2 regions of the Shewanella sp. Iso12 genome follow, and region 1 is predicted to be linked to the other one. Evidence: predicted binding sites of a transcription regulator. Region 1 holds the regulator's gene; the other holds the start of a gene.
What was found. Region 1 encodes LexA, which represses DNA repair genes until DNA is damaged. Its sites were predicted from a motif close to TACTGTATNNNNATACAGTA; they were not measured.
Positions count from the first base shown of each region.

Region 1 (3,418 bases):
CTGAAAATAGAGAATATAGGAGAGCAGCAGGTAATCCATATGACTGCGGTGGCAAGGCACATAAACTATCTCATGGCCATCGTGGTGCAGCTGGCGTATCTGCTCGGCGCCCTTGATGTTGATCCCCTTGTAGAGCTTGTTCCACAACCAGGTGAGGATCCGCTCGGCAATACGCACCAGGCTGTCTGAATAGTGGGCGGCAATCTCATCGAGATATTCTTCCGCCATCTCCCGGGCTCTGGCCTCGGGGATCTTCTTGGCAGCGGCCTCTTCTTTAATCGCCTTTTTCAGCGTTTCCGAGCGCAGCAACTCATTGAACAGAGCCTGACGGTTGGGCAGCACGGGTCCTGTCATCACCTTGCGTTGCCGGCGGAAATGTACCCTGGCCACCCGTGACAACTTATGGGCAATAGCCTTGTCGGTCCCATGTTCATCGGCCATCAGCCGCAACGACACGGCATTGGAAAACTGCACAAAGTTGTCGCGCCCCAGAAACAGGATCATCAGAAACTTGCGCAGCCAAGTGGGATTTTCCCGCTCAAATACGGCGGCACGCATGCTGTCATCTTCCTTACCAGGAGTGCGGCCCCAATAGAGGCTCACTGGCACCAATTGAATATCCAGTTGTGGATTGGCCTGATGCAGGTTCAGCAGAGAAGTGAAACAGCTGAGAAATGGCTTGTTGCTCTTGCGCTTGCCGAATAGGGGCTTGGCTCCTTCCAGGCAGACGACTCGGGGAACGGTAATATCATCAACCTTGAGTGCCTCATAAGGACAAGGCAAACCAAACTTACGGGTGACTTCCGCCAATGCCGCAATATCACTGACAGATTCCGTCTTCATTACATAGGCCATCGGCTTAGCCGGATCCAGGTTCAAATCGGCGAAAGGATCCTGAGGCACCACAGTGGTATGCACCAGCTTGCTTTGGAGCCAGCGAAGAGATTTAAACCAGAATGAATCTTGTTTGGACATGTTTTTTTCAGTGTCTGAGCCACAATCAATAGCCCAATAGAATACCAGAATTTCCTGAACCTTAGCTAGGGAAGGTGCGAACCGGCCCCGGCAGTTCCTCTGGCCAATGCCTTGAACTCCCCATGCTGCATGGGCCAAGCCGTTAAAACCAAAGCACCGAATGGCTTACTTAGCCACTCCCTAAAAGTTTCAGTTTTGGTTAATACTTGCACTGATAAAAATACTGTATATACTAACAGGTACTGTATGAAAAAACAGGAATCACCATGAGACCACTGACACCGCGCCAGGCACAGATTCTGGAACTGATTAAACGCAATATAGCCGACACCGGCATGCCGCCAACCCGGGCCGAAATTGCCACCCGGCTGGGCTTCAAGAGCGCCAATGCCGCCGAGGAACACCTCAAGGCATTGGCCAAGAAAGGCTGTATTGAGATCATGCCAGGCACCTCTCGTGGTATTCGCCTGCCTCATGATGAACAAGCGGAGTCAGAAACAGGCTTGCCCCTGATTGGTCAGGTTGCCGCCGGTGAACCCATACTGGCTCAGGAACACGTTGAGCAGTATTACCAGGTCGACCCTGGCATGTTCCACCCCAATGCCGACTTTCTGCTACGGGTACGCGGCGACAGCATGAAGAACATAGGTATTCTCGAAGGTGATCTCCTGGCGGTTCACAAGGTACAGGAAGCCCGTAACGGTCAAGTCGTGGTGGCCAGGGTTGAAGACGATGTAACTGTGAAACGCTTTGAAAAGAAAGGTAATGTGGTTTATCTACATGCCGAGAACGAGGCTTACTCCCCAATAAAAGTCGACCTGACTTTCCAGCCATTGACCATTGAAGGACTGGCGGTAGGGATAATACGCAATGGAGACTGGCTATGAGCATAATGACTGGCAACGCCCCAAGACACCCAGGCCTGTGGACAGACACCGGTATTGCCGGCAATCAGCCTTGGCAACATACCGGTATCTCCAGCTTGGCCAGCCATAGCCAGGGACGTCAGGAATTATTGCGCCTCTGCCCTCAATTGGCGCAATTGAGTCAACAGGGACGCTGGATAGTCTTGATTAACGCCCCGGCCAGCATAGGTTACAAAGAAACCTTAGCAAGGGCCGGTGTCAGAATGGATAGAGTACTCTTGGTGCGCACCAAGGATGAAGTAGAAGCCTTGTGGGCAACGGAAAGAGCCCTGACCAACGGCACCTCCAGTGCAGTGATCAGTTGGATAGACAGCCTGGATGCCCGTGATAACCGCCGATTGCAGCTGGTCGCCCGTAACGCCAGAGCCATGGGCATAGTGTTGGAAACGGGACAGCAGGCGAAAGAGGTGGATAACCACCTCAACGAACTTACCCACTCCATCCATTGATTGTGTTTAAAGGCCATCCCTGGGATGGCCTTTTTTCTGTGCCTTTTTGGTGCAATGCCTTCCCCTGTCAATCGGCGGCAAACCGCGCAGCTCTGCTACTCACACAGAATTCACCTCTGGATTAACAGACGCTTTTTTTTCATATAGTTAGAAAACATCGTGATCTTGATCAATATTTAATCTACAAGTAATGTAAGAACAACGATTGTGTTATCTCCATGCAATTCGTCGTAGGTTGACCGCCCCATTTCGATTCATAGCGAGTGGTGCCGTCGCCGGAAATGCTGAGTATATTCAGCGGTAAGTGCAACAGTGGTCACCACCTGTATACCTAGAGCTAAGTGAAACCGCCGCCGCACTTTGAAGTCATCGTTGCTTTTTTGGGAACTGAAGAGTTTGCATAGAGCAAAGACTTACTGTGTGACTCTTCTTTGTAGTTGCGAATGCAATTGACAGAGGAGATGTCTTGTGAAGCAATGGCTGTGTGTTTTGCTGACCTTGTTGTGCGTCAGCTTGTTGTCTCCAGGCGCTCAGGCAGATATGCCCTTGAATATGACTCAAGGGGTAACTGAGATCAGTGGCAAGGTGTATCACCTGCACATGATCATTCTTTATATCTGTTGCGCCATAGGTTTGGTCGTATTCGGCGTGATGATCTACGCCATGATCAACCATAGGAAGTCCAAAGGGGCAGTCGCGTCCCAATTCCATGAAAGTACCAAGGTAGAAATTGCCTGGACGCTTATCCCCTTTTTAATCCTGATCCTGATGGCAATCCCCGCAACCAAAACGCTGATTGCCATGGAAGATCCCAGTGATGCCGACCTGACGGTCAAGATCACCGGCTCGCAATGGAAATGGCACTACAGCTATTTCGGCGAAGACATCGACTTCTTCAGCATATTGGCAACGCCGAGATCCCAGATAGAAGGCCAGGAAGCCAAGGGCGAGCACTACTTACTTGAAGTCGACAAGCCTTTGGTATTGCCCATCAATCGCAAAGTCCGATTCCTGATGACCTCAGATGATGTGATCCACTCCTGGTGGGTGCCCGCCTTTGCCGTCAAA
Region 1 is NZ_JAAUHW010000010.1:45,318-48,735, reverse strand. It holds gene plsB (glycerol-3-phosphate 1-O-acyltransferase PlsB) at 1-975, opposite strand, end outside; gene lexA (transcriptional repressor LexA) at 1,242-1,862, shown strand; gene HCX89_RS15940 (cell division inhibitor SulA) at 1,859-2,350, shown strand; partial or broken gene coxB (cytochrome c oxidase subunit II) at 2,840-3,418, shown strand, end outside.

Region 2 (3,418 bases), on a different contig from region 1:
CAGCAAATCCAGTGGTAAATCTGGCGGTAAGCCATGATGCACCTTGAGGTGCCCGGCTTTTTCAGCTGTGGGTGAGCTCATGAAGGCAGCTGATACCGCGCTGATGCCGACGTGAGTATGCCGCGCCAATATCGCCGCATCCAGCGGTCCGTGTGCCACCACCAATGAGCATTCCAGACCATAGTCGGCGACTTTGTTGAGATAAGCCTCGACAATGGCGCTCAAACTGCCAAACAGTTTAACCATGGACCCCACTTCCAGCAGCAGTGTATCTGTAGGCCAGCGCGCATCGGCCGCATTTTGAGCAGCTTGTTCAGTAAGCCCGGATAACAACGGCGGCCAGATTCTGGCGCTGAAATCATAGCTCCACTGACACAACCAATCCCGCAACGCCTCGCTGTCCACCTCTTGCAGCGGCCAGAGTTGCAACTCTCCGAGCAGCGACTGGGCGCTGCCGACACTCATCCCCGCTGTAACGCCTTTTGCTTGAGCGGCGGGACAGGCCGAATGTATGACCAGCTTCCGGCTGTCATACAAGGCCATGGGTACTTGGGGATCAAGAGGCTCTGACGCCGCAGCGGTTGGCACTGTTTTGGGTTGATTTTGGGTTTGGGGCTGAGGTTGGGCGCGTGTTTGAACCTGAGACGCACCACTGCCTGTCATACTTCCAGTCATAGTACCAGTCATAGTGCCCGTCATATTGTCGAGCATAGTCAGGCGATAACGCTGATATTGCAGCAATAGCTGCGGAAACCAGACTCCCATCCATACCTGGGTCATCTCAGATAGCCTCTTGACTCTGAGCAGTATGGTTTTGAGTGGTTTGAGAATTGACCGTTTGCGGATTAGCGCTTTGAAAAAGCCCCGCGGGCTTGTTTGACTCTTGCCGTGCCGTCCAGGGATTAGGCGCGCCTTCATTGGATGCAACAGTCGTTGACTGCGCCATCCCCCAAGGACCATGAAGCACAGTGCCATGAAAACCAGAGTCGTGAAGAACAGGGTCATTAGCCTTGCGGCCGGAATGGTTTGGCTCAATTGAGTCTGTTGAGTTACTTAAGCAATGATTGGGAGCCGCCTTGCCGCTTCTCAGGGTTACCACGCCCGGCTCGACATGGGGCAGTTCAAGCGCCAGTGCCGGCAAGCCACGCAGATGCAATTCAGGGACGGGCCAACCACCGCGACGCTTTAAAATTTGCAACTTGACGGTATTAACGCCAGCCGTGCTGATAGCCAGCTTTAGGGTGACAGGATGATTGCTGTCGGCCTGAGCCATAGGCAACTGGCAAATTCCCAGCGCCTTGCCCTGCTCTGCGGCAAGTTGCAACCTTCTGGCCTCGGTCAGTGTTAGCTTGTCCAGCCAAGCCAGCACCAGGGGACAGGCGCCGCTGCTCAGCCCTTGCTCCATGGCCCAGAGCACCTCTTTACGCTGGGTTAACTCCAGCCACAAAATACGCTCGGCGGCAATACCGTGCTGGGCAAAGCTCTGTGCCAGCGGCTGCAGTGGCGGCGCTATCAGCATTATCATGGTATCTCTGGAATCATCCCCTCTGGACTGATTTTTTTCGGACTGACTTCTTGCCGAATGATTTCTTTCGGAATGAGAGCCACACTTAGCCGGCAGTAAATAACGCATCAAAGGCAACAACAGGCTGAGTTCCCCGTGCCCAGGAGACTGACTGAAAAGCTCACAAATGCCCTGCCTTGGCCACCCTGCATCACTGAGCTGCGCATCCAATGCTTCAAAACCACTGGGATACCCCAATGTTTTGCCCTGACTGCCCGGCCCCAACCAGAGATCCCGGCGCTCCAGCAGACCGTTCAAGGCCTGAGATTTTGCTGGATCAGATTTTACAGAGTGAGTTTTGGCTGAAAGAGACATGAAAAACACCGATACTGTATTTTTATACAGTATAGCGAACTTTAGCCAACTGACAAGTCGTGCTGGCGCCAAAGCCTTAACCCGAGATAGAATAAATGAGAATGATTATCGAAACATATTCTCGACTTCAGCGAATAATTCAGGAGCTTGCCTTGCTGCCCTTTTCCGGCCTGTTTTCCCAACTCCAATGGCGACTGTTTGGCTATTTTGGTGTGTCATTACTGCTTATCCTGCTGCTCGCCAGTAGTATTGAAGCCATGTTGCTAAACCGCTTGTTACTGCTGCCCCAGCAGACCCAAAGCCAGTTACAGCAACTGGCCGATGAGGCCAACGACTATATCGTCAGGGGCGATATAGCAGGACTGGCGGATTGGGAGGGGCGTCAGGCATTTGTACTCTATGTGCTGGATAGCAAGCAGCAGGCGGTGAGTCAGCGGGAAATGCACCCGCACTTTGTTTACAAACTCAATTTCCTCAAGCAGTTGCAGCAGCCTATGGGGGACAGGGTGCAAAAACCTTTGATAGGCCTGCCACTACGCAATAGCCTGGAGCCGGACAATCCCCTGCTCTTGGTGGTACAACTCAACGCCTCTTTACACCCGGCGCAGCAACTGGATAAAAGCCTCTGGCTTATCCGTATCCTGGTAGGACTACTGGTGCTTTTGTTGTTCAGTCGTCTGCTGAGCCGCCATCTGATCCAGCCGCTGAGTTTACTGCGCAGTGCCACCCGTCAGCTGGCACAGGGCCAACTCGATACCCGGATTGCCGGCCATTTTTCACTAAAGCAGCCGGAATTTTTCCAGTTGGCGACCGACTTTGACCATATGGCCGAGCAGCTGCAAAAGAGCATTCAAACCCAGCAGCGGTTACTGAGGGATGTATCCCACGAACTGCGCACTCCCCTTGCCCGGCAGGAGCTGGCCTTACACCTGTTGGAAAATCGCTTGGGGGAGGAACATCAACAACCGCTTGCCAGGCTAAGACGCCAGGGCGAAGAGATGGCGCAATTGATTAACACTATTTTAGACTTCAGCCGCCTGAGCAACGGCTTCATCAAGCTGACGGCAGCGCCTTTTACCCTGACAGAATTACGCCGCTCACTGCTGCAGGATCTGGAGTTTGAGTCTGGCCCCAAGCAAAGCATAGTCTGGGCACAGGCCCCCATTGATGAGCAAACTTTGCATACCGATATGGCCTACTTGAAGCGGGCGCTGGAAAATGTCTGTCGCAATGCCCTCAAATATGCCGGTGAAACCTGCCGGGTGGAAATCCAGGTATCTCAATTGGGTGACGACAAATTGGGTGATAGCAGACTGCAGCTGAGTGTCAGCGATAATGGACCCGGGATCCCCAAAGAGCAACTGGAAGCCTTGTTCAACCCTTTCACCCGTTTGGATGAAGCGCGTCACAGCTCTCAGGGAGGTTATGGGCTGGGATTGGCGATTGTGCGCCAGTGTATGCAGCTCCTGGGCGGCTCGGCCCAAGCGATCAACCGGCCTCAGGGCGGTTTGAGCATATTGCTTGAGCTGCCGCTGCAAC
Region 2 is NZ_JAAUHW010000006.1:140,300-143,717, reverse strand. It holds gene HCX89_RS12590 (DNA polymerase Y family protein) at 1-780, opposite strand, end outside; gene HCX89_RS12585 (ImuA family protein) at 782-1,879, opposite strand; gene HCX89_RS12580 (ATP-binding protein) at 2,032-3,418, shown strand, end outside.
Region 2: HCX89_RS12585 (ImuA family protein) is a predicted target of LexA. The motif match lies at 1,892-1,911, and genes of this name have one in related genera.